DNA from 2 places in the Lactobacillus juensis genome. Region 1 is predicted to be linked to the other one. Evidence: a T-box and tRNA genes for the amino acid it is inferred to sense, from the RefSeq annotation. Region 1 holds a T-box; the other holds one or more tRNA genes.
What was found. The T-box of region 1 lies ahead of leuS (leucine--tRNA ligase). A T-box ahead of a tRNA ligase gene usually reads a tRNA of that ligase, here a tRNA-Leu.

Region 1 (10,140 bases):
ACTTGCGCCCCGCGGGAATAATTAAAATGCTTAATTTAAGGCGGCCAATTTATGAGCAAACAGCAGCTTACGGACACTTTGGCAGAACAGATATTGATTTACCATGGGAGAAAACTGATAAAGTTCAAGATCTTTTAAATTTTGTTCATGAAAATAAATAATTTTAGCAGCTAATGAAGGAGTTGTAATTGTGAAGAAGACAAATGTACGAGTAGTGATGATTGCGATTTTTATGACGACATTTATGACTGCCATCGAAGGTACAATCGTTTCTACTGCAATGCCGACAATTGTTTCTGATCTGAACGGATTGGAAATTATGAATTGGGTTGTTTCCATTTTTTTGTTTATGACTGCTGTATCAACTCCTTTATATGGCAAATTAGCTGACAGCTTTGGGCGTAAACCAATTTTTCTATTTGGAATAGCTCTTTTTGTGATTGGATCTGCTCTTTGCGGTCAGGCTCAGAATATGGTTGAATTAATTTTATTCCGTGTTATTCAGGGTCTGGGTTCTGGAGCCGTTCAACCGGTGGCTATGACCATAATTGCAGATTTATACAGTCTGGAAAAAAGAACAAAAATGCTGGGTCTAAATTCTGGTTTTTGGGGCGTAGCTTCAGTCATTGCTCCATTACTCGGTGGCTTTATCGTACAAAATCTTTCTTGGCATTGGGTTTTCTACATTAATGTGCCAATTGGTATCATTGCACTTTTATTAGTTGTCTTTTTCTTAAATGAACCAAAGAATAAGCAAAAGACAAAGCTTGATGTTAAAGGAACATTTTGGTTAGTTGTTTTGCTTTTAACCTTAATGTTTACACTACAAGATTTAGGTACTCTTAATCCTTTTATGCTTATTGCTTTAATTGTACTAATCATAGTCAGCGCAATTATCTTTTATCATGAAGAAAAGCGCGCGGATGATCCGATTATGCCACTGTCAATGCTCAAGGGCAAAGAGTTCTTGGCTGTTAATATGATTACCCTGCTTGTTGCCGGAGTAGTTATTGGCTTTGAATTTTATATTCCAACCTGGATGCAGGGGATTAATGGTACTTCTGCTACTATTGCAGGTTTTGCCGTAACTCCAAGCTCTGTTATGTGGGTTGTGGGTTCATTTTTGATCGGTGGCATGTTGAGTCGCTGGGGTGTAAGAAAAACCTTCTTTGGATTGCTTACAATCCTGCTGATTGCTGACTGCATGTTATTGCTTGTTCCTATTCATACTCCGTTTTGGGTCTTTTGTGTCATAGCAACTCTTAATGGCTTTTCCTTTGGTGGAGTTCTAACCGCTTCGCAAGTCAGGTCACAGGTTTTAGTTTCTAAAGAAAATATTGGTGTTGCCACTTCCTTTAACACTCTAATGAGGTATTTAGGTCAAACTATGATGGTTTCCATTTTTGGTATTACTTTTAATACTGTCGTGGCACATCAACTTGCAAAACATCCGAATTTGACACAAGGCATGATGAACAAAATAGTTTCATCAGCTAAAGCCCAAGAACTATCTGCGAACTTAATTCCACAATTGAGACAAGTACTTTTTAGTGCTTTAAAAGGCGTTTACTTCGTTTCGCTTGTTGCTATAATAATATCTGTTATTTTTAACTGTATTTATAAAAGCAAAGAGAATACTAATTAATATTTAAATTTATAACAGACCTGCCGGTTTATTTGCCAGCAGGTTTTTTATTTTAAAAATTTTTCATTAGTAGAAATATTTTGCCTTAAAAATTATAATAAGCAATATTAAACTTAATAAATAACTGGAGTAGAAAAATGGCAAGGGAAATTACTAATTGGCGTTCCTTAGGTGGTTACACTGGATTTGCAGAAAGAAAAGTAAAAGACGGTTTACTTTTTCGCTGTGGGCAATTGTATAACTTGACTCCTTATCAAAAAGAACAAGTACAAGATAAATATCAAATTAAGAGAGTTTTTGATTTTAGGGGCGAGGAAGAAAGAAAACAATTTCCGGATTATTTATGGTCCGGATTAGATTACGTTGTAATTGATGTTTTAAAAGATGCTCAGGTTAATCAAGCCAGTGTTGATGAAATTGTTTCTGGTAATAATCAGGCTGAAGAAGATATGCTTACCACCTATGAAGAATTAGCATTACAGAAATCTGCTCAAAATGGCTACCATCAATTTTTAATGACTATCGTAGATGATCCGGTTCCGACAGCATTTCATTGTTTTGCAGGCAAAGATCGCACAGGAGTGGCAGCAGCTTTAATTTTGAAAAGCCTGGGAGTAAGTAATGATCAAATCTTAACGGATTATCTAAAAACTATTGAAGCGCGCAAGCAGGAAAATCAGGAAATTTTGGACTACCTAAGAGACCAATTAACAAGTTCACAATTAAAAGATGTTGCTGTAGCTTTAACGGTTCAAAAGTCATATTTAGAACGGTATTTTTCTGCCATTAGGCAAAATTATGGGGATTTTGATAATTACCTGATTAATGGACTGAATTTACCGAGTGATTTTAAGAGCAAAATGAGGCAAATTTATTTAGTCTAAAATTTAAATAAACAAAAAGATGATATGTTCCTTGAATTTTGGCACCATACCACTTTTTAAGTTTTAGACTTCCTTCACTACTAATTTTGAATAATAGTTTCATACCAATATAAAGAATGTACAATATTAGTTTCAATAGAGATTGTTTACGTATAAAAAATTTTAGCTGACAAGCTGACAATAAAGACAAAGTGAGCTAAATTTATAATAAAGGAATTTAATTATTCGACATTTATTAAGGAGAAAAAATGCAAAGAGACGACTATATCAAAAATTTAAATCTTGAACCTCATCAAGAAGGTGGCTGGTTCAGGCAAGTTTATACTAGTGATGAACAGTTTTATGATGAAGACAGCAATGGGAATCGATTTTATTACACTTCAATATACTTTTTGCTTGATGATACGAGTTGTTCTCATTTTCACCGACTGAACCATGATGAAATGTGGTATTACCACGATGGAGAAGCGATTACTATTCATTGTATTTCTCCAGATGGTAAATATTCAGCTGTTAAGTTAGGCAAAAATGTTTCAGCTGGAGAATGTATGCAGTTTAAAGTTCCCAAACACACCATTTTTGCATCTGAAGTTACTAAACCAAACAGTTTTTGTTTAGTAAGTTGTGTTGTTTCACCAGGATTTGATTATCATGACTTTGAGATGCTTAAAAAAGCAGACTTATTAAAACAGTACCCCGGATATCAAGAGGTCATTGATCGCTTAGCAATTGACTGAGCTAAATTCTAAATTGAGGTAGCAAAAAAGAGTTCGAATTATCACTAATTGATAAGAACTCTTTTTTACTTAATAAATAGTACTTTGTGCTCTTTGATTTTCTAAATAATAATGGTAAAGGAAGGAATAGCCAATTAAAAGAAATGCAATTCCTTCTAAAAACCCGCCAACTACGTCAGAGGGGTAGTGAACATGGTTGAAAATCCTTGTATAACCAATTAATATTGGAAAGCAGGCCCAAATGATGCACAATACAGTTTTTATGGCTTTATTTTTAATTAATAAAATTGTTAAAACAATTAAAATTCCAAATAATGTGGCACTGCCAACGGAATGTCCTGATGGAAAACTGTAGCCGTGAGCGGCCACAAGGTGTTGGGTAAGCGGTCTGTGACGAGCTATTGCGTGTTTGATGATCCAGTTGTAACCATTAGCCGCAATCATTGTTCCAGCAGTAAAAAATGCATAAGCAAATTTTTTGCAAAATGCCAAAACAATTACCAAGATGATCGTTTCAATCATAATCACGTTAGTATTACCTAAATTGGTAAATGTAGTTGCAAATTTGATTGCGGCAGGATTGTTGTTGCAAATAATATTTATGACAGTTTGATCAAATTTTTGGATAAACTGATTTTCGGAAGCAACCAAAATTGCCCACGCTGCATAAGTAATCAAGAAGATTGTAGCAGGTACTATGGTGTCTCTTTTTGTTTGAATTGTTTTGTTCAAAAACTTTCTCCCCTTGTTTTTTTTATTCATTGTGGTAAATTATAATCATTATTGGTCAAAAAATAAAGATCAGGAACTAGTAGCAATTTTGTTTTTCTATAGAGAAGAGTCGGAAGGTGCAAGACTTGAAAAATAGATTGTGAACTGAGCCTGGAACAAATCTAACGTTTGCTATCCGCGTTAAGGGGCAAGAGGTGTCGCATCTTTGGTGCGGAACTTAGGTGGTACCGCGATTATTCGTCCTATGAAAAAAATTTCATAGGACTTTTTTTATGAGGTAAAAATATGTACAATCACAAAGTTGTTGAAAAGAAATGGCAGGATTACTGGGAAAAAAATCAAACATTTAAAACCGGTAATGACCCGAAAAAGAAAAATTATTATGTTTTAGATATGTTTCCTTTTCCATCTGGTAAAGGACTGCATGTGGGACACCCAGAAGGATACACAGCAACCGATATTGTTGCACGAATGAAACGTAGTCAAGGCTATAATGTGCTTCATCCAATGGGCTGGGATGCTTTTGGTCTGCCAACCGAGCAATATGCTCTTCAAACTGGACAAGACCCCGCTGTTGTTACTACTGAAAATATTGCTAATTTTAAACGGCAGCTCAATACTTTGGGTTTCTCCTATGATTGGAACAGGGAACTTGCCACTTGTGATCCAAAATATTACAAATGGACGCAATGGACTTTTGAGCAAATGTATAAAAATGGTTTGGCCTATGAGGCGGAAGCACCGGTTAACTGGTCACCTGATTTAGGTACAGTTGTTGCCAATGAAGATATTGTTGACGGTAAGACTGAACGTGGCGGCTACCCAATATATCGCCGTAACATGAAACAATGGATGTTGAGAATTACCAAATATGCTGATCGTCTTCTTGCAGGCTTGGACAATCTTGATTGGCCAGAAAACATTAAGGAAATGCAGCGGAACTGGATTGGTCGTTCAGTAGGTGCACAAATTACTTTTAAGGTTAAGAATTCCAATGAGACTTTTGACGTCTTTAGTACACGGCCAGACACTTTATTTGGTGCTACCTATGCTGTTTTAGCGCCTGAAAATAAATTAGTTCAGAAAATAATGACTGACGGTCATAAAGATGAAGTTAACGCCTATATTAAGCAAATTGAATCTAAGTCCGACCTTGAAAGGACAGATTTAAATAAAACTAAAACTGGAGTCTTTACAGGTGCCTATGCCATTAACCCTGTAAACAACCAAGAAATTCCTATTTGGATTGCCGATTACGTTCTTGGCAGTTATGGTACTGGTGCCGTAATGGCTGTTCCAGCTCATGACACTCGTGATTATGAGTTCGCTCAGAAATTCAATTTACCAATTAAGGCTGTAATAAAGGGTGGAGACATCTCAAAAGAGGCATATACAGGTGATGGTCCACATATTGAATCAGAGTTTTTAAATGGACTCAATATTGCAGATGCTAAAGAGAAAATTGTTGCCTGGCTCACTGAGCATCATGCTGGAGAGAAAAAAGTTAATTACAAGTTACGTGATTGGGAATTTAGTCGGCAGCGCTATTGGGGGGAGCCAATTCCAGTAATTCACTGGGAAGATGGAGAAACTACTTTAGTTCCTGAAGATGAATTGCCACTGGTTTTACCACACGCAACTGATATTAAGCCGTCAGGCACACCTGAAAGTCCTTTAGTAAACTTGAAAGACTGGGTTAATGTAGTTGATAAAAACGGCCGTAAGGGTAAACGTGAAACTAATACTATGCCTAACTGGGCAGGTTCTTCATGGTACTTCCTGCGCTTTGTTGACCCGCACAATGATAATAAATTAGCCGATTATGAAATGCTAAAGAAATGGATGCCAGTTGATCTTTATATTGGTGGCGCAGAACATGCTGTGCGGCATCTGCTTTATGCTAGATTTTGGAATATGGTTCTGTATGACTTAGGCGTTGTTCCAAATGAAGAGCCGTTCCAAAGATTATTCAATCAGGGATTAATCCTGAAAGATCATGATAAAATGTCCAAGTCGAAGGGTAATGTGGTTAACCCAGATGACGTGATCGATGAATATGGTGCAGACAGTCTAAGAATGTACGAAATGTTCATGGGACCTCTTGATGCTTCTATTGACTGGGATGATAATGGCCCTGCTTCAACCAAGAAGTTTTTAGACAGAGTTTGGCGCTTATTTGTTAACGATCTGGATCTCAAAGCTATTCCTCAAGAAAACATCGTAGAGGAGAACGACGGTACTTTAGATAAAATTTATAATGAAACTGTTAAAAAAGTAACTGAAGATTTTGATGATTTACACTTTAATACCGCAATTTCTCAATTAATGGTCTTTGTTAATGCCGCACAAAAAGCTAAAACTATTCCAAGAAAATATGCAGAAGGTTTCATTACCCTCTTGGCTCCAATTGCTCCTCATATGATGGAAGAAATTTGGCAAATATTTGGTCATGATGAATCTGTGACGTTTGCAAAATGGCCAGCCTATGACCCAGCTAAATTAGTTGAGTCGACTGTTGAAATTATGGTACAAGTTAATGGCAAATTGCGTGGGAATTTCACAGCTGCTGTTGATTTGGATAAAGATGAAGTTCAAAAGCAGGCACTGGCTCTGCCACACGTACAGAAGTTTTTGCAAGGCAAAGATGTAAAAAAGGTCATTGTTGTACCGAATAAAATTGTCAATATTGTAGCTAAATAAAGTTAATTTTTCCTAAAGTGCAAAGTATATTTGTTGTTAATTGCCTTTTTTCATTCACAATAATATAGTTAGTAAACTAGATTTAGGGAATATTAATGAGAGAAAATAATTTATCTGAAAAAAATACACAAAATACCTTCATTAAGGGCAGTGCATGGATGACTTTTGGCTCTATTACGTCACGTATTTTAGGAGCACTCTATATTATTCCATGGTTTTATTGGATGTCACCTTACGGCAATATTGCCAATGCATTAACTGCTAGAAGTTATAATATCTATAGTATTTTTATTTTAATATCTACAGCAGGTATTCCTGGTGCCGTTGCGAAACAGGTGGCAAAATATAATGCGCTTAATGAGTATGGTGTAGGACGTAAACTTTTTCATCGTGGTCTGATTTTGATGGTAATTTTGGGCATAATTTCTGCGACAATTATGTACTTTGCTTCGCCTTTTTTGGCTTCTAACGGCTCACAGATTGATCCCAGGCAGGTAAAAGTGATGCGTAGTCTGTCCTATGCTATCTTGATTATTCCTGTGTTAAGCATCATGAGAGGATATTTTCAGGGCTATGAGGATATGATGCCATCGGCCATGTCTCAGTTTGTGGAACAGTTGGCGCGAGTTATCTGGATGTTGTTAACTGCTTATGTAATTATGCAGGTGCAACACGGTAACTTTGTTGATGCTGTTGTGCAGTCAAATTTAGCTGCAGCCATCGGAGCAGTTTTTGGTATAGGTATTCTAGCCTGGTTCTTATTTTCAAGGCGTAACAAGCTTAATGAATTAGTTGAAAATTCTAATAATGAAATACAAGTTTCAACATCTGCACTTTTTGCAGAAATTATTGCTCAAGCAGTTCCGTTTATTATTATTGATGCTGGTATCCAGCTTTTTTATCTGGTGGATCAATATACCTTTCATCCTATGATTGCTAATTTAATTAATGCCTCTAATAATACAATTGAGACTTGGTATGCACTTTTTGCTCTTAATGCTAACAAACTGATTATGATTATTGTTTCTCTTGCCAGCGCGATGGCAGTGACAGCAATTCCTTTATTATCAGCAGCCCACACGAAGCACGACTTTAAAGGTATTTCTGATCAAATAGGCAATACTTTAGATCTATTTCTATTTGTCATGATTCCTGCCTCCTTTGGTATGGCAGCAATTTCTACACCAGTTTATACCATTTTTTATGGTTACGATAAATTAGGTTCAAATGTTTTATACCTTTCATCATTTACAGCAATTAGTTTAGGTTTATTCACTGTATTGATGGCGATTTTACAAGGCCTATCAGAAAATGGTCTTGCAATTAAATATTTAGTATTAGGACTAATTATTAAAATTTTGATGCAATATCCAATGATCTATTTGTTTAAGGTTTTTGGGCCCCTGATTGCTACTAATTTAGGGATGTTCGTTATTATCTTTATGGCCTTAAAACACCTTAAAGTTGGCTATAATTTCAACCAAGATCGAACAAGAAGACGTTTTATCGGAATTACTGCGTTTTCTGTAACCATGTTTTTAATTGTTTTGGCAGTAGAAAAAGGACTTGAATTGTTCTTGAATCCTGCAAGTAGTTTGCAGTCGCTAGTAATCGTTATTGTTGCTGTTGTTATAGGCTGTTTGTTCTACGGTTTTGCAGCAATTAAATCTGACCTGGCACAAAAGATACTGGGCGATAAAATTATTCCTATCTTAGAAAAATTGCATATTCATGCATAAGCAAAAAGCTAATACTAAAACTTGGTACCGTAGTAAAAACGGTATCAAGTTTTTTCTTTGGGCAAAATACATTTAGAACAATTTTATTAATGAACTTAAAAGTTAAATAAAAAACTCTTCGCTAACGGAATTAAAACTCAGTAAGCAAAGAGTTTATTAATTTAAACCTAAATATAATATTTATTTTATTGGCTTGAATTTTAGGCATGCAATTATTTATAATTCAAAGTATAGTCTACACAGTCAATAATCTTCTGCATACCTTCAAATAAAGCATCTTTTTCGGTAGATAGGGAAATTCTAAAGTATCTGTCTGAGTATTCCAAATCACTACCTTTGGCGACAATTACATGAAAGTGGTCTTCTAATAGCTTATAGTATAAATCAACATCTTTGATTTCATCGGGAATTTTAATAAAGATATACAGGCCTCCCAGATACTTAGAGGAAGCAAAATACTTACTTGTAGAAAGCAAATTAGTTAGTTTTTTACCTCTTTTTCCAATCTCTTCAATATGACGGGTATATTGATCTGGTTCTTCTAAAATTATTTCACCAATGAATTGACTAATAGTTGGGGCACTAAAAGTGATTCCCTCATTATAATAACCGTCACGCTCAATAATATCGGCAGGTGCAATCACATAGCCTAGACGTATTCCTGGGATAGCAAAAGTCTTGGAAAAACTGCTGACTAATATTTGATGAGAAATGTCAGTTGAGACTGGTTGATATTTGTAGGTGCTCGGATAGTCGCTATAAACATGATCATCAACTAGAAAAATGTTGTTTTCCTCACATAGTTTATTCAAGAAGTTACGGTCTGATTCTGATAAACTTGCGCCTGTAGGGTTATTAGGATAGTTAATGATAATAGCCTTAGTGTTTTGGTTTACTGCGTTTTTGATTTGGTCTTTTGGTAGTGCAAAATCGGGAGCCTCTGATTTCACTATCACTGGCTTTGCTCCCACTCCTGCAATTAAATTTAAATACGAAGGGAAAAAGGGGGCAATGACTATAATTTCATCACTTTGAGATTTGATGATTGACTTTAAGGATAAAAATGCACCATGTAAGCATGACACTGTGATTTGGATGTTATCTACATCAATATCTTTTATACCGTAATTCTCTTTGTAATACGAAATAATTTCTTTTCTAAGTTTTGGCAGGCCCATACCCGGAGTGTATCCATTGCCTTCTTTTTCAACCCGTTTCACCAGTCTGTCAATTATTCTTTTGTTTATTCCAGAACGAAAATCCCCAATAGATAAGTCAATGTAATCCGATGGGAGTATATTAACGTCTAAGCTCATAATATATTAACCTTTCTTTAAGTAAATTATTGTATAAATCATATTATTTAATTCGAAAAAGGTCAAATTGCATAAAAAATTCAAGTTTAATTCAGGCACAAATATGTAACAAATTAAACTTGAATTTTGAACAACGCAAATAAATTTATATTTTTAAAATCTAGTACTTATGAAATTCACCGTCAGGAGTGTCATTACCGTGATCCTTTTCAGGCATAACAATTGCAGCAATAATATATAAAAGTATACCTGTAAAGAATGAAAACAATATTAAGGCTCCGCCGCCAATTCTGGTCCATGCTTTATCCCAGCCAAAATATTCTGCGACTCCGCCAAAGACACCGGAGACAATCTTATCCTCCGATTTTGTTAAACGTTTTTGCATGA
Region 2 (21,667 bases), 800 kb from region 1:
GGAGGAGTAAATTCTAAAGCTCAAAATCAGGCGGGGGTTCATATTGACAAAGAAGACTTAGTACAATTTTTAACTGCTTTTACCCAAGATAATGTTGACCAATCCTTAATACGCACATGGGTAGAAAATTCTGGTAAAACCATGGATTGGCTGGAAGAAAAAGTTCTAAAACCAAATGGGGCACATTTGTACAGTGAAAAAGATGCGCATTATGAAACCTTGATCAATAAGGCTTTTCCAACTGAACATCATGTAACTAAAGATGATCACTCCGATGATAAGGATTATGGCAATTACCTCATTGATTACGCACGTAAATTAGGTGTTGAATATAGATTTAATACTAAACTTGAACATTTACTAACTGCAAGTGATGGAAAAATCGTTGGTGTTCAGGTAAAAGATACTAAGACAAATGAAGTTTATGAAATAAGTGCAACAAAGGGCGTTATTTTATGTACCGGAGGTTATGGGGCCAATAAAGCACTATTGCAAAAATGGAATCCTACAATTTTGAAGAAATGTTGCTTTACCCAAAGTCCTCGTGATGATGGTTCTGGTATTATTGCGGCTCTAGAGGTAGGAGCTGTTAAGGATGATGAGGCAGCATCAATTATTTTTGATCGAGGTGCCGTTCCCGTAGGTACAAACACCAAGGACACGTATCACATTGACTGGAGAAATAATCAATACAATATTGGGTCCTTCCCCTTTTTAAAGGTCAACTTAAATGGTCAAAGATTTTTCAATGAGAGTGCGCCTTATCAGTTTGACATGAATGCTTTAATGCATCAGCCGGGTAATATTGAAGTTTTAATCTGGAATGAAGAAACTATGAATCGTTTAAAAGAGTTTCATACTTTAGGCTGTTCCCGTGTTGGCTGGCCGGGGAATAAAGAGATAGCTGGTCGCAAAAAACAAAATGAAGAAAAGATTCAAGAAGGTCTGGTGCAAAAAGCAGATACAATCTCTGAACTGGCTACAAAGCTGCAATTGCCTCAAGATCAATTAGAAAAGACTGTCGCTCGATATAATGAACTGGCTCATAAAGGTGTAGATGAGGATTTCGGCAAGGAAAAATCACGTTTGCTGCCGATCGAAGGTGCACCATATTATGGTGCGTGGTTTAGCGGTATTTTACTAGCAACTTTAGATGGATTGCATATCAATAAGTACATGCAAGTGCTTAATAGTACTAATCAACCAATTCCAGGCTTGTATGCTGCCGGTAATTGTTCAGGAGGATTTTTCTGGGGTTCGTACGAAGACAGAGTCCCTGGTTTAACATGCAGTCATGCTCAAACCTTTGGGAGATTAGCAGGTCAGTATGCTGCTAAATAGTAATTTTATTTCTTAGTTTTATGCAATAAAAAACTTAATTTTGTAACAAAAAGGGCCTGTCAAAGTAATTATCTGACAGGCTTCTTGTTTTTCTAAATTTTAAGAGTTTCGCAAGAGTAAAAATAACATTTGTAAAATATTTTGAAATATAGAACAAGTCCTACTATAATATCAAACTTTTCTTTAAAAACTATAATAGATAAAAATTAGCCATACATTGGACTTATTAATTGTTGGTCCAGTGGCAACATTTGCTGATAACGAGCCAAATAATTTTTCAGAAACCGTTCCTGATAAATCAGAAACTATGAGATTGATACTAAATTGGCAAAATGGTTTTTATTACAAGTATAAGCATTTCGAGAGTTCTATATAGTTAGAATCATTAAAAAACTAAAAAATAAAGCAAAAAAGCTTGAGTTCTCTCAGGCTTTTTCTGTACCCTTATACTAGGTAAAAAATTGGGAAGTTGAATAATGAAAAATTTTTTGTTTCGTTTATATTTAGCGGCAATGAAGTTAATTGCTCGTTTTACACCAGTGCAAAATAATAAAGTGGTGATTCTTAATGGCGCAGGTAGGTCAGGGTCAAATGGTTATTTGTTTGGTAAATATTTGCAAAAGAATCATCCCGAATACGAGGTTACCCTTGTAGAGCCCTGGCCGTCTTCACATTTATCTTTAAAAACTTGGCGCCAAATTGGTGCAGCAAAGTTTGTGTTAACGACACACCAACCATTTAAAGTTCATGCTAGTCAAATCAATATTCAATTCTGGCATGGTATTCCACTCAAGCGCATGGGATTTATGGCTAATAATACTAGTCTCAAAACTGATCAGCGTAATGCTAATTTATGGCAAAAAAATGCGGATATCGTGTGCTCGAGCAGCGATTTATATGAAAGTTTAATGAGTGCTTGTTGCGCGATTGAAGCTAAGAAATATCAAAAAACTGGTTTTCCTCGTCTAGACGCTTTGAAAAATCCTGCTATTAGTAAAAAGAAATTATTAGCTGACTTATTTAAAGCTGAAGATGAAGGCGCTCAAATTGGAATTTACATGCCCACTTTTCGCTACGAAATGGATGATCGACAAATTATGACGCAGATTAAGCAGGGCAATTTCTTAACAATATCTGATTTTGATGCTGTGAAGCTGAATAATTCTTTAAAAAAGAACCATCAGTATTTAATAGTAAAGTTGCATCCTTATGAAATGAACCTTTTTAAACACTTGCAAAGTGACTTTTCAAATATTGCCTTTCTCAATAACGACTACTTGTATCAACTTGATATTGATTTGTATGAACTTTTAGGTAATACAGACTTTTTAATTACTGATTATTCTTCGATTTATTTTGATTATTTAAATATTGACAAACCAATCATATTTATTACCAATTATTTGCGGCAATACGAAAAAAAACGGGGACTTTTAATGGGACCTTATGAAGAAATTGTGCCTGGAGTGTGCGTGAAAACACAGCAGGAACTTATTAAGGCACTTATAATGCCAGATCAATTCAGTCAGAAGCGGCACTACTGGCTAAATCTAACTAATGAAGTGCAGACCGATTCAAACTGTGAAAATGTATTTAAATTGTTAAAAATAGAGGGTAAGTTGTGAAAAGAACATTTTTAAACATTCTATATAATGCGGTTTACCAAATTTTTTTGGTATTAGTACCACTAATAACCGTGCCTTACCTTTCCCGAATTTTGGGCCCTAAAACATATGGTATTTATAGTAATGTGAATAATATTGTTCAGTTCTTAATGATATTCTGTACCCTGTCTGTGTCATATATTGGTATGAGGACCATTTCGCAGATTAGAGCTTTTGGCAGTGGTCAAGATTTAACCAAAGCGTTTTGGGGATTGTGGTACTTTCAGGCCATAGCTGGATTCGTCACAATAGTGATAGTGATTGCTGTTACCAGTTTTTTCCATATTAAGTACGGTCAATATTTGTTATTAATGGTGCCATATCTTATTTCAGCTCAAGTGGATATTTCCTGGTTCTTTCAGGGACTGGCCGATTTTGGCCGGGTGGTTTTAAAAAATACTGCCGTTAAGCTAGTATCTGTTATATTGATTTTATTATGGGTTAAAAATCCGGGTGATCTTTGGAAGTATATGTTGATTATGTCGGTTTCAACTATGTTAGGGTCATTTGTTTTTTGGTTTGACATTCACCGCTATGTTGGTGGGCCGGTCAAACATTTTTACCAATATCGCGCGACTGTTAAAGCAATTATTACCCTTTTGATTCCGCAAATTGCAACCCAAATTTATACTTCTCTCGATAAACCTATCTTGGGCCTCTTTCAAAATTCGACGCAGGTTGCCTTTTATGACAATTCCCAAAGAATTTCTAACATGGTTTTGGGAATTGTAACCAGTATTTCCTTAGTGATTATGCCTAAAATGGCGGGTGAAGGTAAAAAAGAACAACGGATAGTTTTAAAAAAATCCCTGGAAGCGACAGTGATGCTGGGAACTTTGTTTGCAGTTATTATTATGGCGAATACTAAAGAATTTGTGCCTTTCTTTTTTGGACATAAATTTATCCCGATGACGCCGTTAATGTTTTTCTTCACTTTGACTATCATAATGATTCCAACTGGTGGGGTTTTTGCCAATCAATTTGCTCTTGCCAATCATCGAGACCGAGATTATGCCATTCCTGTCATAGTTGGTGCTTTCTTGGAAGTAATATTAAGCTATTTTCTGGATCAACTGTACGGTGCAACAGGAGCAATGATTGCAATTTTAATAACAGAATTTATAGTTTTGCTTTTGCGTTTATGGATTGTTCGTGATGGCTATGATTTTAAATATTCTTTTCGTGAAATTCCTAAATATTTCCTAATTGCGATTATTGTTTTGGCAGCAGGGATGCTTCTGCCACAACTATTTTCATCAGCATTTCTGAACATGCTAGTCAAATCTATCATTATGTTTGTTTTATATATCACGTTAATGTTTTTGTTAAAACTTGATTTTAATCAAGACATAATTTTGTTATTGAAAAAATTTTTTACCAGAGGTTAATAAATGATTCCCAAAATAATTCATTATGTGTGGGTAGGGGGTAACCCTAAGCCACAAAATATTCAGCGTTGCATGAAGACCTGGTCAAAGCACTTGCAGGATTATCAAATTATTGAATGGAACGAACACAACTTTGATATTCACGAAAATAAATATGTAGAACAAGCATATCAAGCTAAAAAATGGGCCTTTGTTTCAGATTACATTCGAGCTAAAGCAGTCTATGAAATGGGCGGTATCTATATGGATACGGATGTTTTAGTCTTGGATAATTTACACGATTTGTTAAATAATAAAGCTTTTGTCGGCTTTGAAAATAAGGATAATCCTTTTACAGCAGTATTTGGCGCTGAAAAAGGTCATCCACTGATTAAAGACATGCTTTCTTATTATGATGACCGAGATTTTACATTTGATAAGCAGGACCAATTGGCGGGAGTCAATACTGTATCGGTGTCTGACATTTTAAAAAATAAATATGGTGCTCAGCCTAATAACAAGGAGCAGCAATTGCAGACCGGTATACACGTTTATCCGGATGGCGTACTTTGTAATCCTTCTGCGCAGTCAAAGACCATCCATGTTTTTACCGGAACATGGATGGAAGGAGCTAAGCCACTGAAAAGAAAAATAGTGACGGCTTTAAAAGTCAGGATCAAAACGAAAAAAGAGGCAGCACTATATGCCAAAGTTTTCAGATAATCTGACTGAAGAAGAATTACAGAACCTGGTGGCAGAAGTTTCTCTTAAGTATTTTGGCAGACAGTTTAAGCACCAAGTAAAAATTAATAAGCGCATGACAACAACTGGTGGTCGGTATCATTTAGATGATCGCCACATTGAAATTAATGCGCATTTTTTAGTGCCGCAATATTATCAAGAATTGATTGGCATTATTAAGCATGAATTAACACATTATCATTTGCACTTAACTCATAAAGGATATTGCCACAAAGATCAAGATTTCAAGATTTTGCTTGATAAAGTAGGTGGTTCGCGATATGCCCCAGACATAGGTCTCAAACGCAAAAGAAAAGCAAAATATTTGTATGTTTGCACTATATGCGGACAACAGTTTGTGCGGGTTCGGCGCATTAATTTACGTCGCTATGGCTGTGGTAGATGCGGCGGTAGGTTAAAATTAGTCAGTTATAAAGAAGTTAAATAAAAGCTAATTAACATATTTTGTTTGACAAATTGTTAGGTACCAAACTATAATTTAATTGTAAATTATATTAGGTACCTAACTTTTTATTACATAAAAGGAGTATAATTATGAGTCAAACAAGTGATCAATTAATGAAACAACTTCATTTTATTTTGCGGGCTAGTCGTTACTATATGTTTCAAAACAAAGAACCGATATCGGGACAAAAACGGGTATTGGCTGTTTTAAAACTTGAAGACGGTTTAACCCAAAACTATTTAGCTGAAATTTTGGCTTTAAAACCAGGGTCTTTAGCTGAATTATTGAAAAAAATGGAACTAAAAGGTGATATCTCACGTGAAGTTGATGAGCAGGACAAACGAGTTAAACGTGTTTATCTAACAGCAACTGGGAAAGAAAAGGCTGCCAAGCTGGCTGAATTAAAAGACAAGCAAGATACCGAGCCTTTCTTTGCCGGTTTGACTGCGGAAGAGCAGGAGCAATTTGGTCAATATCTGCAAAAAATTGCTGCTGGCTGGGATGAAGATTTTAAGGAAAAAGCCACTGATTTTGTTGATCCTGCTTACCGCATGGAAAGGATTAAAAAATGGCGTAAATATGCTGAAGACCATGACTTCTCCAAGTCTGATATGCGAGACATGTGTCGCCACATGTATAGGAAGCATCACTGCCGTCATGACTTTGAATCACGTGACTTTACCAAAAATTGTTACAATTATGATAAAATGCACAAATATGATCGGGACTTTTGGGGTAAATTCTGGCATAATGAAAATGAAGAATTATAATTAGCAAGATAAGATAAAGAGTTTTTCAATTATTGAAAAACTTTTTTATTTAGTCTAACTAAGGAAAGCCGGTATTTTTATGGCATTCAAGTCACTTAAAGATAAAACACAAAGTGTTAAATTCAGTGATTTTTTAAACTTGTTAAAAAGTTTGAATGTTAAAAAATCGTTATTTGCAATTGGGCTGTTTCTCAGTCTGATCACAAGTGTAGCAAATTTAGTATTACCACTATTAACAAGAGAATTAGTGGATACGAGCAAGTGGGATAACTTTAATTATTCGAGCTTAATTATTATTATCATTGTTTTTGTCCTACAATTAATTTTAGGAACACTTGGAGGATTTGTTCTGCGCTATTTTGGTGAAAGCGTAGTTAAGAGCCTTCGGGAACGCTTATGGGGACATCTTTTAAAGTTACCTGTTACGTATTTTGATGTTACCAAAGTAGGTGAAAGCAGTTCTCGCTTGGTTAATGATACGGGAATTATTAAAGATTTGCTGGCTTCTCAATTTCCTAACTTTATTACTGGCGCAATACAACTCTTTTTCTCATTAATCATTTTATTTGTGATGGATTGGCAAATGGCTACCTTAATGTTTACTGTAATTCCTATTGTGGTAGTAATTTTATTGCCAATTGGTCGCATTATGGTGAGACTTGGTCGTAAATTGCAGTCAGAAACAGCTAAATTTAACGGTGATGTCAGTGAAAAATTGTCTGAAGTACGTTTAATTAAATCCAGTAATGGCGAAAAGTATGAACAAGAATCGGGAAACCACAGGATCAAGAAGATTTTTACTATTGGCGTACTAGATGCTCGTGTTGAAGCTATTTTGCAGCCGATTATCATGACTTTAATGATGGCGGCTTTTGCAGGCATTCTGGCATTTGGCATTATTCGCGTAGGTCAGGGTTCTTTGACCAGTGGTTCTCTTGTAGCATTCTTGCTATATCTGTTTAACGTGATTGCACCAGTTGCTAATTTTGCAACTTTCTTTTCACAGATACAAAAAGCCTTGGGTTCAACTGAACGCATACAAGCAATTTTACAAATTGAACCTGAAAAGAATTTAAGTCATCATACTTTTGATTTGAGTAATAAAACGTTGACGGCACAAAACGTTAGTTTTAGTTATGTTAAAAACGAACCCGTTTTACAATCTATTTCATTTGTTTCAAAACCCAACTCTGTAATTGCCTTTGTGGGACCTAGTGGTGGTGGCAAATCTACCATTTTTGCCTTATTAGAACGCTTTTATCAGCCTGAAAGTGGCAAATTCACTATTGGGGATGAAAATATTCAGGATATTGACCTGGCAAATTGGCGCTCCCAAATAGGCTATGTTTCTCAGAACAGTGCTATTTTTTCCGGAACGATCCGGCAAAATTTGGTTTACGGTTTGACCAGAGATATGACTGACGATGATCTTTGGCATGGGCTTGCATTGGCATACGCCGATCAATTTGTGCGTGAATTTCCTGATCAAATGGAAACTGAAATTGGTGAACGTGGAATTAAACTATCTGGTGGTCAGAAACAACGTTTAGCTATTGCCAGAGCCTTTTTGCGTAATCCTAAAATCTTAATGTTGGATGAAGCAACGGCAAGTCTGGACTCAGAATCTGAGGGGAAGGTGCAACAAGCTCTTGATAAACTAATGGTCAATAGAACCACATTGGTTATCGCACACCGCCTGGCTACGATAGTTAATGCTGATCAAATTTATTTTGTAGAGAACGGTAAAATTACAGGTCATGGTACTCACCACGAATTAATGCAAAATCACAGTTTGTATGCCAAGTATGTAAATGAGCAAATGGTCGATTAAACCTTTTTAGACAAAATGAGTAAGAAAAGTCTTGTGTTAAATTTAATTTTGGGTTATAGTATTGAATGTGTTGCGGGCATGGCGGAATGGCAGACGCGCAAGACTAAGGATCTTGTGATCGCTTTTAGATCGTGGAAGTTCGAGTCTTCTTGCCCGCATTTTTTAATGGAGCTTTGGCTCCATTTTTTTGTATACTTAATTATAAATGAGCAAAATTGTTATGTTAGCTTACTACTTTTATTTTAAAAATTAATTACATTGCATAATTTATACTCAAGAGAGGTTATACTTAAGAAGAGATTTTTAAAGCAAGGGAAAACAAATGGCGAGAAAACGAAAAAGCAAAAAATTATCTAATACAGCGATCATCATTCGAACATTTATAATTCTATTTTTATTGATTATTGCTTTTGCAACTTTTCGTTATTATCGCAGACAGGCAATTCAATCAGAGCAGATTAGACAGGAGCAGCTTGCTCGAGAACAGGCAAGGCAGAAGATCATCAGGCAACATAAAGCTTTTATCAGAGAAATAGGTCCGATAGCTAAAGAAGTAGATAAATCCTTCGATCTCTTGCCAAGCATCACGATTGCTCAGGCCTGCCTTGAAAGTGATTATGGCAAAAGCGACCTTTCACAAAAATACAATAACCTATTTGGCGTCAAAGGAAATAATCCTAATACTTCGGCAGTACTAAAAACCAAAGAGTTTGAAAAAGATAAATGGGTAGTTGTTAAAGCTCGTTTTCAAATTTATGATTCCTATGAAGCTTCTATAAGGGCTCATGCCAGGCTATTTCAGAAGGGGACAACTTGGGATGCAAATCAATATCGTCACGTTCTGGCTGCTAAGAACTATCAAACGCAGGCTCATGCTTTAGTTAAAGACGGTTACGCAACAGACCCCAATTATGCCGACAAATTAATTAAGTTAATCGAAGAATACAATCTTGCACGTTTTGATAAATAGAATGCAATCAACTCAAAATATGGTCATGATTTTTGGTACAATAGAATAGTTAAAAAATTTTTGGGGTGAAAGAATTCAAAATGAGCGCAGAATCAATTTTAGCGGGTTTAAATCCACAGCAAAAAAAGGCAGTGCAGATTACTGAAGGACCATTATTAGTTGTTGCAGGAGCAGGTTCAGGGAAAACTTCCGTTTTAACCAGAAGAATTGCTTACCTTGTTGCTGAAAAAGGAATTGCGCCGTGGAATATTTTGGCTATCACTTTTACCAATAAGGCTGCCACTGAAATGAGAGAGCGTGAGCATAAATTATTGGGACAACAGGCTGACAGTATCTGGATGTCTACCTTTCACGCTCTTTGTGTGCGAATATTAAGGCGAGATGCAGAAAAAATTGGTTATACCAGTAATTTTTCTATTGCTGATTCGGCGGAACAGCTTACTTTAATTAAGCATATTCAAAAAGAACAAAATATTAATCCTAAAATGTACGAACCACGCAGGATTTTATCTGCTATTTCTAATGGCAAAAACGATTTACTTACTCCAGATGCATATTCTGCCAGCGCTTCTTCACCTTTTGAAAAAGTAACTGCCCAAGTTTATCAGGAATATCAAAAACGCTTAAAGAATGATCAAATTATGGATTTTGATGATTTGATCATGCAGACCTTAGTTCTGTTTAAAACTGATCCTACTGTTTTGCATTATTATCAAAATAAGTTTCGCTATTTGCTAGTTGATGAATACCAGGATACCAACCAGGCACAATATGAATTGTGTCATGCATTAGCTGCACAATATAAAAATATTTGCGTTGTGGGAGACGCGGATCAGTCTATCTATGGCTGGCGCGGTGCTAATATGGAAAATATCATGAATTTTGAAAAAGATTATCATGATGCAGGTGTTCAAACCGTTAAACTGGAGCAAAATTACCGTTCAACTGGCCATATTTTGTCTGCCGCTAACGCAGTCATTAAGAATAATAGCAACCGTAAGGCTAAAAAATTATGGACAGACCAAGGTGAAGGAGCAAAAGTAACTTACTACCGTGCTCAAAGTGGCGACGATGAAGCGCACTTTATTATTGCTAAAATTCAAGAAGAGGTAGAAGAGAAAAAACGTTCTTACCATGATTTTGCGGTATTATATCGTACTAATGCCCAGTCTCGAACGGTCGAAGAGTCATTCGTAAAGTCAAACGTGCCTTACCAAATAGTCGGTGGTCATAAGTTCTATGACAGAAAAGAAATCATGGATGTTATGGCTTATCTGAAATTGGTTGCTAATCCGAGCGATTCAATGAGTTTTAACCGCATTATTAATACCCCTAAACGTGGTATTGGACCAGTTAGTGTCAGACGTTTTCTAGATTTTGCCCGTGAAAATAATTTGTCGATTCTAGGAGCTTTTGATCACCTTAATATGTCGGGCGTTACTGCTCGGGCAGCGGCCAAACTGAGTGATTTTGGCGCTAAACTACGCGATGCGATTAATTTTGCTAAAGATCATAGCGTTACCGGTCTAACAGAAAAAATACTGCAGGATTTTGGCTATACAGCTGCTCTTAAGGCAGAACACACAATTGAAGCTGAAACTAGACTAGAAAACTTGGATGAATTTTTGTCTGTTACGAAACGTTTTGATGATGAATATGAAGAAAATGATGACAGTGATGAGACCGAAAATGCTCTTAGTGACTTTTTAGCGGAAGTTTCTCTTTTAAGTGACCAAGATGATTTAGCTAATAATGATGATCAGGTGGCATTAATGACATTACACGCTGCCAAAGGACTGGAATTTCCTGTAGTCTTTTTAGTGGGGATGGAAGATGGACTTTTTCCTTTATCACGTTCATTAATGGAAGACGACCAGTTAGAAGAAGAACGTAGATTGGCATATGTTGGAATTACCAGAGCTAAGCGCGAACTATTCTTAACTAATGCATATTCGCGTATGATGTATGGTCGGATGCAGAATAATCCGCCATCCAGATTTTTGGAAGAAATTGATCAAGATGATCTGGATATTGAAAATTCAGTTCCAATTACTTTTTCAAATGACAATTACCAGACACAAACTGCTCCCTTTGCTAATAGCGATGAACGAGCCCGTGCACAGGTTTACACTCCTAAAATCAAACCCGCTGGTGCAGTTGGAGCTGAGAAAAAGGGATGGAATGTTGGTGATCAAGTAGAACATAAGTCTTGGGGAAGAGGCGTTGTAACTAAGGTTAATGGTAAAGGCGAAGACATGGAGCTAGATATTGCATTCAGTGGCAAAGGAATTAAGCGGCTTCTAGCAGCATTTGCACCAATTAAAAAGGTATAATTAAAGTAGAAGTAAAAAATACTATTTTTTAATCAGGAGGAAGAAAATGGCAGATTTAACTCTTGATGAGGCCAGAAAAGAAGTTTCTGCGCTAAGAGATAAGCTAGATGAATGGGCAAATGCATATTATACAAAAGACACACCTGAAGTTGAAGATAATGTGTATGATAAAAACTATAATCGTTTAGTTGAACTTGAACAGGAATTTCCGCAGCTGGTGTCGCAAGATTCAATTACCCAAAAGGTTGGGGGTCAGATTGACAATCAGTTTGCTAAGGTTAATCACGAAATTCCGATGTTATCAATGGGTGATGTCTTTTCAAAAGAAGAATTACAAGAATTTGATGACAGAGTACAAAAACAGATTGGTCATGAAGTTGCTTATAACGTCGAATTAAAAATTGACGGTTTATCAATTGCACTTGAATATACTAACGGTAAATTAACCAGAGCTTCCACTAGAGGTAACGGTCAAGTAGGTGAAGACGTTACACCTAATGCTCGCTATATTGCAGATATTCCCCAAACTTTACCTGAAAAATTGACAACGGAAGTACGGGGCGAATGTTATATGGGCAAAGAGCCTTTTGCTAAGCTTAATGCAGAACGTGATGAAAAGGGAGAAACAACTTTTGCCAATCCGCGTAACGCTGCAGCTGGGTCTTTGAGGCAACTGGATGCCAGTATTACCAAGCATCGTCATTTAAGTACGTTTATTTATACTTGGGTTAATCCACCAGCAGAAATTACCAGTCAACACCAGGCTATTGAAAAAATGACTCAGCTTGGTTTTCATACCAACCAAACTGGGCGCAGAATTGCTAAAATGTCTGACATTTTTGCTTTTATTGATGAATTTACTGCAAAAAGAAATTCACTTGATTATGGCATTGATGGTATCGTCTTAAAAGTTGACGATCTGGATTTACAACAAGAACTGGGAAACACGGTTAAAGTGCCTCGTTGGGAAATAGCTTATAAGTTCCCACCAGAAGAGCAAGAAACTGTGGTTCATGAAATCAAATGGACCGTTGGTCGTACTGGTGTCGTAACGCCGACTGCTATCATGGATCCTGTGCAACTTGCTGGTACCACAGTTTCTCATGCAGTTTTGCATAACGCCGATTTGTTGCAACAAAAAGATGTTCGTATTGGTGATACCGTTATGCTGCATAAAGCGGGTGACATTATTCCTGAAATTTCAGAAGTGGTGCTAGCTAAACGGCCTAAGGATGCCCAGCCGTATCCAATTCCGACAAAGTGCCCATCGTGTGGTGAAAAACTGATTCATCTAAAAGATGAAGTGGCTTTGCGTTGCGTTAATCCGTCTTGTCCCGCTCAAATTGAAGAAGGAATTACTCACTTTGCTTCAAGACCTGCAATGAATATTGATGGTTTAGGACCCAAAATTGTGCGACAGCTAATTAAGAACGATTTGGTACATAATGTGGCTGATTTATATCATTTAAATGCATCTGATTTAGCAAAACTAGATCATTTCAAAGATAAATCCATCAGCAATTTATTAAATGCAATAAATAATTCGAAAAGAAATTCAGTGGAATTATTGTTAACAGGGCTGGGTATTGATCATGTTGGTGCTAAAGCTGCACGTTTGATTGCACAAAAGTTTAAAAATATGGCAAAGATTATGGCAGCGGACGTGCAAGATGTGGCTGCAATAGATACAATAGGCATGACAATTGCAGAATCTTTAACAACTTATTTTGCTCAGGATGAAGTCGTAGAGTTAGTCAATGAACTTAAAAACAGCGGTCTTAATATGGATTATCTGGGTGCTGGTCCAGAAGAAACTGAGTCTATTCCAGATAATTACTTTAAAGATAAGACTGTTGTTTTAACAGGGACTTTGGCTCACTATACCAGAAGTGAATTTACTAAAAAATTACAATCTTTGGGTGCAAAAGTAACTAGTTCTGTTTCTGGTAAAACAGACTATGTCATTTATGGTCAGGATGCTGGTTCCAAATACGCAAAGGCTCAGAAACTGGGCGTACCATTATTGACTGAGGAAGAAGCAATTGCTCAAGTTAAATAAAGGACCATTTAAAGTGAAAAAATACTTGCATATATTAGCGCTTTTAGGAATATCATTAAGTTTAACAGCTTGTGGAAACTTGAAAAATTCTGACTTGGCGAATAATGCTAAAACATCTTCTAATTCCAATTCTAAAACTTATCAAACTACTGATACTGGTAATAATGGCTATACTGTTTTACTAAAAAACGGGCACTATGTAACTAGCCCAATATCTGGTTTAACGGCAACTAATAATGATAATTCTGTGGATACCAGAGAATTAGAACGAGGCTTGGTTCAGATTTCTAAGGGTGTTTATTCAACCAATTCTTACGTATTTCAAGAAGGTCAGTATATATCTGCCAATATGGTTAACGAATGGTTAGGACGCAAGTCAAAGTCAAATCCCAATGGTCTGAATCCTGCAGCTGGAACTAAGAAAAATTATCAGCCATATTATTTAGAGGAAATACTTGAACAAGATTTTTTGACAGGATCAGGTTCAAATTATCGTATTGGTGGTATTAGCGTTGGTCTTGCTCTTAATTCCATTGATTACTACCAAAAGAAAAAGGATGGTCCTGAATATCAAGCCCAAATATCACGTGCTAAACAAAAGCAATATGGTCAAAAAGCTGCTGAACAAGTAGTAGCTCGTTTGCGAAAAAAGAAGTCATTAAAGAAAATTCCAATTACAGTTGGACTTTTTGCTAAGGAAAGCAAAGACTCGTTAGTTGCCGGAACTTACTTTTTGAGCGGGACAGCGACTGCTAATAGTAGTAAAATAACTAAATGGAAAACTATTAATACTCAGTCTGAAGTTTTACCTACAGTTGGTGGAAAAAAAGCGATCAACAGCAGTGATGCTTCCAGTTTCAATAGTTTTAAAGAATCTATTCAAAATTATTTCCCTAATATCAGTGGTGTAACGGCAACTTTACGATATGAAGATGGCAAATTGGCTCAGGAAAATATTTCAATTACAACCCAGTTTTATGGGTATGAGCAAATCCAAAGTTTCACGAGACTGGTTCTGTCAACTGCAAAGAAGTATTTGGCTGGCAACGTGCCCATTGAAATTAAAATTGGCTCTGTTAATGACATCCAAGCTTTAGTTGCCAAGGAAACAGGGGATAGTAGTTATCAAGTCCATATTTATGGTGGCGAATAAGGAGGTATATTTGCGTGGAAATTACAGAAGATACAATTAAACACGTTGCGACTTTGTCGCGACTTGAAATCGATGAAAAAGATATCAGCAAAGTAACCGAACAAATGAGTTCGATTATTAATATGGCGGATCAATTGTCAGAAGTTAATACCGATGGCGTTAAGGAGACAGTGCAGGTTGTTGATCGCGATACTGTTTTTAGAGAAGATAAGCCTGAACACTGGCAAGACAGAGATGAATTAATGAAAAATGTTCCTGACCAAGCCAATGGCTTCATTAAGGTTCCAGTAATTATTAATAAGGATGAGGACGAGTAATGAATTATTTAAATGAAGATATTGACTCTTTAAATGAAAAGCTTGCCCAAGGAACTTTGTCTGCTGACAAATTAGCGCAAGATACAATTGATAATATTAAAAAAACAGATGACAAGTTGAATGCTTGGATTACTGTTCAAGAGGATGCAAAACCTGCAAGTGATCTTGATTTTGACCAAAACAAACTTGCTGGTATTCCCATTGCCATTAAGGACAACATTCTTACTAACGGTGTTAAAACAACGGCAGCTAGTCACATTCTGGATAATTATATTCCGATGTATGATGCGACGGTTATTGAAAGATTGAAAAAGGCGCAAGTGACTTTTGTAGGTAAAACCAACATGGATGAGTTTGCGATGGGTTCTTCTACGGAACACTCATACTTTGGCATCACCCATAATCCGTGGAATTTGGACAAAGTACCGGGTGGTTCATCGGGCGGTTCAGCTGTTGCTGTTGCTTCTGGACAAGTTGTAGCTGCTTTAGGTTCAGACACTGGTGGTTCAATCAGACAGCCTTCTGCATTTAACGGCATTTTTGGTATTAAGCCAACATATGGTCGAGTTTCTCGCTGGGGTTTAATTGCATTTGCTTCTTCACTAGATGAAATTGGTGTGATGAGTAAGCGAGCAAAAACTTCAGCTCAAGTTCTGAATGTTATTGCGGGTAGTGACGAGCACGACTCTACTCTTTCAACTAGAGCAGTGCCTGATTTTACCAAGTACATTGGTCAAGATGTTAAGGGTATGCATGTAGCAGTAGTTAAAGAATATATGGCTGCAGTAGATGGCGATATGCGCAAGGCAATTCAAGAACAAATTGATGCTTTGGAAAAAGCAGGTGCTATTATCACCGAGGTATCTTTACCTTTAACAAAATATGCAGTTCCCGACTACTACATCATTGCTTCAAGTGAAGCTTCGTCAAACTTGCAAAGATTTGATGGTATTCGCTACGGCTACCGTGCTCAAGATACTAAGAACCTATTAGATGTATACGTTAAGTCGCGCTCAGAAGGCTTTGGCGAAGAAGTTAAACGCCGGATTATGCTGGGTTCCTTTGCTCTTTCGGCTGGATCTTATGATCGTTTCTTTAGACAAGCATCTAAAGTAAGAACGTTAATTTGTGACGAATTTGATAAGATTTTCGCTGAAAATGATGTGATTGTGGGACCAACGACAACAACTCCTGCTTTCGGCATCGGTAGTGAAATTTCCGACCCAATTAAAATGTACAACAACGATATCTTGACAATTTCAGCCAACTTAGCTGGAATTCCTGCTGCCAGCGTTCCAGCTGGTTTAGTTGACGGGATGCCTGTAGGGTTGCAGATTATGGCCAAACGCTTTGATGAAGGCAGCATTTTCCAAGTTGCTGACTTTATCGAAAGAACTAATAAGTTTTATGAAAAAACACCAACTGGAATGGAGGATTAACTGATGAATTTTAAATCAACAATTGGGTTCGAAGTTCACTTTGAATTAAAAACTAAAAGTAAGATTTTTTCACCTTCGCCAGTAAGTTATGGTGCTAAACCCAACACGGAAACAAATGTCATTGATTGGGCGATGCCGGGTGTTTTACCTTACGTTAACAAGGACGTTTACCGTTTAGGCATTATGGTTGCATTAGCCACACATGCTCATATTTTGCCAACAACTCATTTTGACCGAAAAAATTACTACTACCCAGATAGCCCTAAGGCTTACCAAATCACCCAATTTTTCCAACCACTAGCTCGTGATGGCTATGTTGAAATTGAATCTCACGGTAAGAAAAAGCGTATCGGCATTCATGAAATGCACATCGAGGAAGATGCCGGCAAGAATACTCATGGGACCAACGGTTATTCTTACGTTGACTTAAACCGGCAGGGTGTTCCTCTACTTGAAGTTGTTTCTGAGCCCGAAATTGCTGATCCTGATGAAGGCTATGCTTACCTTGAAAAATTGCGTAAGATAGTGCAATTTACCGGTGCTTCCGACGTTAAGATGGAAGAGGGATCAATGCGTGTTGATACCAACATTTCCATTAGACCTGCCGGTCAAAAGGAACTGGGTACCAAAGTTGAAATGAAGAACTTGAACTCTTTTGAACATGTTCGTAAGTCTTTGGCATATGAAGAAAAGCGTCAAGCTCAAGTTCTCCTTTCTGGTGGTCGCGTGCAACTTTCTACTCGCCGTTTTGATGAAGCTACTGGTAAAACAGTTTTGGAGCGTGTCAAAGAAGGCGATGCTGATTACCGTTACTTCCCTGAACCTGATATCGCACCTGATCATATCAGCCAAGAGTGGATTGATGAAATTAAATCTACCTTGCCACGATCAGCTGAAGAACGATACAACCAATACGTGAATGATTTTGGTCTGAAAGAATACGACGCAAATGTTCTTCTGCAAACCAAAGAAAGTTCAGACTTCTTTGATCAGACGGTTGCTGCTGGAGCTGATCCGCAGCTTGCTGCTAACTGGATGAACACTCAGGTTAATGGTTATTTGAATGATAATCGGGTTGAACTGGCTGATATTAAGTTGACACCGGAGCATTTAGCTGCCATGATTAAACTGATTAAAGATGGTACGATTTCTTCTAAGATAGCTAAAAAGGTCTTTGCAGAGACAATTGCTAATGGTACCGATCCTAAGAAATATGTTGAAGACAAAGGTATGGTGCAGTTATCTGATACCAGCGTCTTGGCACCTATGGTTAAAGAAGTTGTTGATAATAACCCACAATCGGTAGAAGACTTTAAGAATGGTAAGGATCGGGCAATTGGTTATCTTGTCGGTCAGTTAATGAAACAAACCAGGGGCAAGGCCAATCCAAAGATAATTAATAAGTTGCTGAATGAAGAATTGCAAAAGCGTTAAGTAAGTTTTGAAGTAATAAGGGTAGAAATTATGACTGAAAAAGCAAGATTGATCTATAATCCTGTATCTGGTCACGAACAGATGCCTAAAAATGTCGCGGATATATTGGACGTTTTGGAACAAGCTGGATATGAGGCAAGTGCTTTCAGAACTACACCAGAAAAGCAGAGTGCTCAAAAAGAAGCTACCCGTGCTGCGAATGAAGGTTTTGACCTGATTGTCGCTGCTGGTGGTGATGGCACAATCAATGAGGTGGTAAATGGGATTGCTTATTTAGAGAAAAGACCCAAGATGGCAATAATTCCTGCTGGCACTACCAACGATTATGCGCGAGCATTACACATTCCGCGAAATGATATTTCTGAAGCAATCAAAGTTGTCCTTAAAAATAAAACTCGTAAGATGGACATTGGGCAAGCGACTTTTGCCAAAGATATCCAGTATTTCGTCAATATTGCCGCTTGTGGCTCACTAACAGAATTAACTTATGGAGTTCCATCGGAAGTAAAGTCTGCCCTGGGTTATACCGCCTATTTAATTAAAGGTGCGGAAATGTTGCCGCATCTTACAGAAAACGAACTGCGTCTGACTTATGATGAGGGCGTGTATGAGGGCAAGCTTTCAATGTTATTGCTCGGAATGACTAATTCTATTGGTGGTTTTGAACAAATAATGCCTGATGCTGAGTTAAGTGATGGCTTATTCCAATTGATAATTGTTAAACCTTCTGATCCAGTAAAGTTGTTAAAATTAATGGCTTTAGCTTTAAACGGCAAACACGTTGATGATCCTGACATTATTTACACCAAGACGCGTAGTTTAAAGATTGAGTTAATTGGTAAAAGCAAGGGAGAGAAGTTGCCGGTTAACCTTGACGGTGAAATTGGCGATTATTGTCCTGTTACCTTTAAAAATTTACAACAACGAATTGAATTTTTCGTTGGTGAGTAATTAAAACACAAATAAAGAGCAACTGCTGTTAATAGTAGCTGCTCTTTTTACTTGTTAATAAAATCTATTAGTTGCGGCTATTGCCACTGCCACCAAAGATTTCCAACAGGAACATAAAAATGTTAATGAAATCAAGGTAAAGTTGTAATGCGCCAAGCACTGCTAAGCCATTGGTTGAAACTTGATCACCGTAATTGCTGTAAATTGTTTTCATTCTGTTAGCATCACTGGCAACTAAGCCGGTGAAAAGAATGACACCGATAAATGAGAAGACATAGGTAACGGCAGGGCTACGTAAAAACATATTAACCACCCAAGCAACAACGAAACCAAGTAAAGCGGCACTCAAGTATGAATTCCAGTTGCTAAGATCTCTTTTAGTAAAAGTACCAAACAAGGCCATGGCAATAAACACGGCAGATGCTGAAACAAAAGCAGTGGTGATTTGGGTGCCGGTATAAAAGCCGGCAATTAAGGCAAACTCAAAGCCGTAAATTGCTGATAATATTGTTAACATTACTAAACTGGCAACTGGACTACGGTCTGCCTTAAAGCTAATTCCCATTGATAAGCCAAAAGGTACAAATAAAATGAGCCACATCATGGCCACTGGCATGTTCATCACAGCGCTTCTGAATACGGTCATTGTTAAGTAAGCTGCTAATGCAGAAATCAGCACGGCACCACCCATGAGAGCATACATTTTAGTTAAAAAAGTATTGGTTTCGGAGATGGTGTGGATTTGGCGCCTATCTGAATTAGTATCATAATTATTCATGAAAAACGTCCTTTCTTTAATTGATTAGTATTAAAAGTAACACAGACAATACTAAGTGTGAAGGGATAAAGCTGAAATTAATCCAATATTAAGAAACCGGTATGTGCATTACTTTTGCTAGGATTTTTAGTAAAATAGATATATTAATTAGTGTTTGTAAAAAAGGACAAAATATGGAAAAGAATCAAATTATCAAACTTGAAATTACAGATTTATCATATGAAGCTATGGGAGTAGCTCATTATGAGGGCATGACGGTATTTGTCAACAATGCCTTACCGGGTGAAACGGTAGAAGCTAAGATTTTAAAAGTAAAGAAACACTTTGCTTTTGCTAAAATCGAACAAATTATTAAGGAAAGCCCTGACCGGGTTAACATTAAACTTAACCAGTGGGTCCAAACCGGCTTAGCTTCTTTAGCACATATCAAATACGATAAGCAGCTCGAGTTTAAACGTAATCAAGTGGTAAATTTACTGCAGAAAGCCCATTTAGATGATGTAAAAGTGGGCGAGACCTTGCCTAGTCCAGAACAAACTGGCTATCGTAACAAGGCACAAGTGCCTGTTCGTGAAGTTAAGGGCCAGCTTGAAATTGGCTTTTTCAGAAAACATTCACATGATTTAGTGCCACTGACTAATTTCTTTACTACTGATCCTGAAATTGACCGCGTTTTAGTTGCTGTGCGTGACATTTTAAGACAATATCGTGTTCCAGCTTACGATGAAATTCATAATCAAGGTGAAGTCAGGTACTTGGACGTTCGACGTAGTAAAGCGACTGGTGAAATCATGGTCATCTTGGTTTGTCTGCACAAGGATTTTCAGCAGTTACCTAAAGTGGCTGAGGCAATTAAACAAATCGAGGATGTAACTAGTCTTGTCTTGAATTATAATCCGAAGAAGACCAACGTTATTTTAGGTAAAGTTGATTACTTGATCTTTGGTAAACCACAAATTACAGACAAAATTGGTGATGTTAAGTTTAAGATTTCCCCTGAGAGTTTCTTTCAAATTAATTCACTGCAAACTCCCCGCTTATATAATTTAGCTATTAAAAAAGCTGATTTACATCCTGATGATATCGTAATTGATGCCTATTCTGGTATTGGAACTATTGGATTAAGTGTTGCTAAACACGTCAAATCTGTTCGCGGAATTGAAAGCGTGTCTGACGCGGTGAAAGATGCCAATAATAATGCTAAGTTGAATGATATCAATAATGCCAAATATGTGACTGGTAAAGCTGAAGAAGTGATGCCAAGATGGGCTGCTAAGGGGATGAAGGCTGATGTTATCTTTGTCGACCCACCAAGAAAAGGTTTAACACCAGAATTTATTGAAGCAGCAGTAAAAACTAGTCCAAAGAAGATTGTCTATATTTCATGTAATCCTGCAACCATGATTCGTGATTTGCAAGAATTTATGAATGAAGGCTACATCTTCAGTCAAATCGATCCTGTTGATATGTTTCCGCAAACACCGCATGTTGAAGCGGTGACGGTGCTGGAACGGGCTAGGAAATAAATACTAAATGCTTGTATAGTGGTATTTTAATAGAATAAAAGCGTCCTAATTCCAATTTTTAAAATAGGAATTAGGACGCTTTTTGCTTTCATCTACACAACATTGCTTTCATGATAAGAGAAAAGCAATTATTATATAATTAGCTATATTTGGTTCACCTGCTTAACAAACAAGAGAAATTTGTACTAGATAATTAATTTTTGAATGATATTATATTGGTGTGAAAAATTTATTAGTAAAATTCATTGATTCAAATCCTTGGCATTAATCAATAATTTTAGTAAAATATTTGTAAGAAGTAAGACGTAAAACTAAAAGGAGAAATTGTTATGGAAAATGCTTTAACTGGTAAAGTGTCACAAAAAGGACAAGTTGTTATTCCAGCACCAATCAGGAAGGCTCTAGATTTGAAAAGAGGAAGCGAAGTATCATTCAAATTAGAGAATGGCGAAATTACTATTAAAAAACTACCAACAGCATTAGATTGGGCTAATTTGGTTAAGCAAATACCGGTTGAGAATGTTGAT

Region 2: it encodes a tRNA-Leu, which carries the amino acid that the T-box ahead of leuS (leucine--tRNA ligase) is inferred to sense. The anticodon was not compared.

What each region holds. Positions count from the first base shown of each region.
Region 1 covers NZ_BTTS01000001.1:4,074-14,213, forward strand. The annotation lists gene metK (methionine adenosyltransferase) at 1-161, shown strand, start outside; gene AAA926_RS00060 (MFS transporter) at 191-1,645, shown strand; gene AAA926_RS00065 (tyrosine-protein phosphatase) at 1,783-2,529, shown strand; gene AAA926_RS00070 (cupin domain-containing protein) at 2,778-3,266, shown strand; gene AAA926_RS00075 (phosphatase PAP2 family protein) at 3,336-4,028, opposite strand; T-box leader at 4,055-4,246, shown strand; gene leuS (leucine--tRNA ligase) at 4,284-6,698, shown strand; gene AAA926_RS00085 (putative polysaccharide biosynthesis protein) at 6,794-8,437, shown strand; gene AAA926_RS00090 (pyridoxal phosphate-dependent aminotransferase) at 8,650-9,753, opposite strand; gene AAA926_RS00095 (PspC domain-containing protein) at 9,914-10,138, opposite strand.
Region 2 covers NZ_BTTS01000001.1:796,881-818,547, reverse strand. The annotation lists gene AAA926_RS03875 (FAD-dependent oxidoreductase) at 1-1,341, shown strand, start outside; gene AAA926_RS03870 (CDP-glycerol glycerophosphotransferase family protein) at 1,818-2,966, shown strand; gene AAA926_RS03865 (oligosaccharide flippase family protein) at 2,963-4,393, shown strand; gene AAA926_RS03860 (glycosyltransferase family 32 protein) at 4,397-5,095, shown strand; gene AAA926_RS03855 (SprT family protein) at 5,097-5,561, shown strand; gene AAA926_RS03850 (MarR family winged helix-turn-helix transcriptional regulator) at 5,669-6,349, shown strand; gene AAA926_RS03845 (ABC transporter ATP-binding protein) at 6,429-8,180, shown strand; tRNA gene AAA926_RS03840 (tRNA-Leu) at 8,253-8,338, shown strand; gene AAA926_RS03835 (glycoside hydrolase family 73 protein) at 8,503-9,150, shown strand; gene pcrA (DNA helicase PcrA) at 9,231-11,483, shown strand; gene ligA (NAD-dependent DNA ligase LigA) at 11,530-13,542, shown strand; gene AAA926_RS03820 (CamS family sex pheromone protein) at 13,556-14,695, shown strand; gene gatC (Asp-tRNA(Asn)/Glu-tRNA(Gln) amidotransferase subunit GatC) at 14,710-15,012, shown strand; gene gatA (Asp-tRNA(Asn)/Glu-tRNA(Gln) amidotransferase subunit GatA) at 15,012-16,451, shown strand; gene gatB (Asp-tRNA(Asn)/Glu-tRNA(Gln) amidotransferase subunit GatB) at 16,455-17,885, shown strand; gene AAA926_RS03800 (diacylglycerol kinase family lipid kinase) at 17,916-18,836, shown strand; gene AAA926_RS03795 (Bax inhibitor-1/YccA family protein) at 18,904-19,614, opposite strand; gene rlmD (23S rRNA (uracil(1939)-C(5))-methyltransferase RlmD) at 19,788-21,140, shown strand; gene AAA926_RS03785 (AbrB/MazE/SpoVT family DNA-binding domain-containing protein) at 21,470-21,667, shown strand, end outside.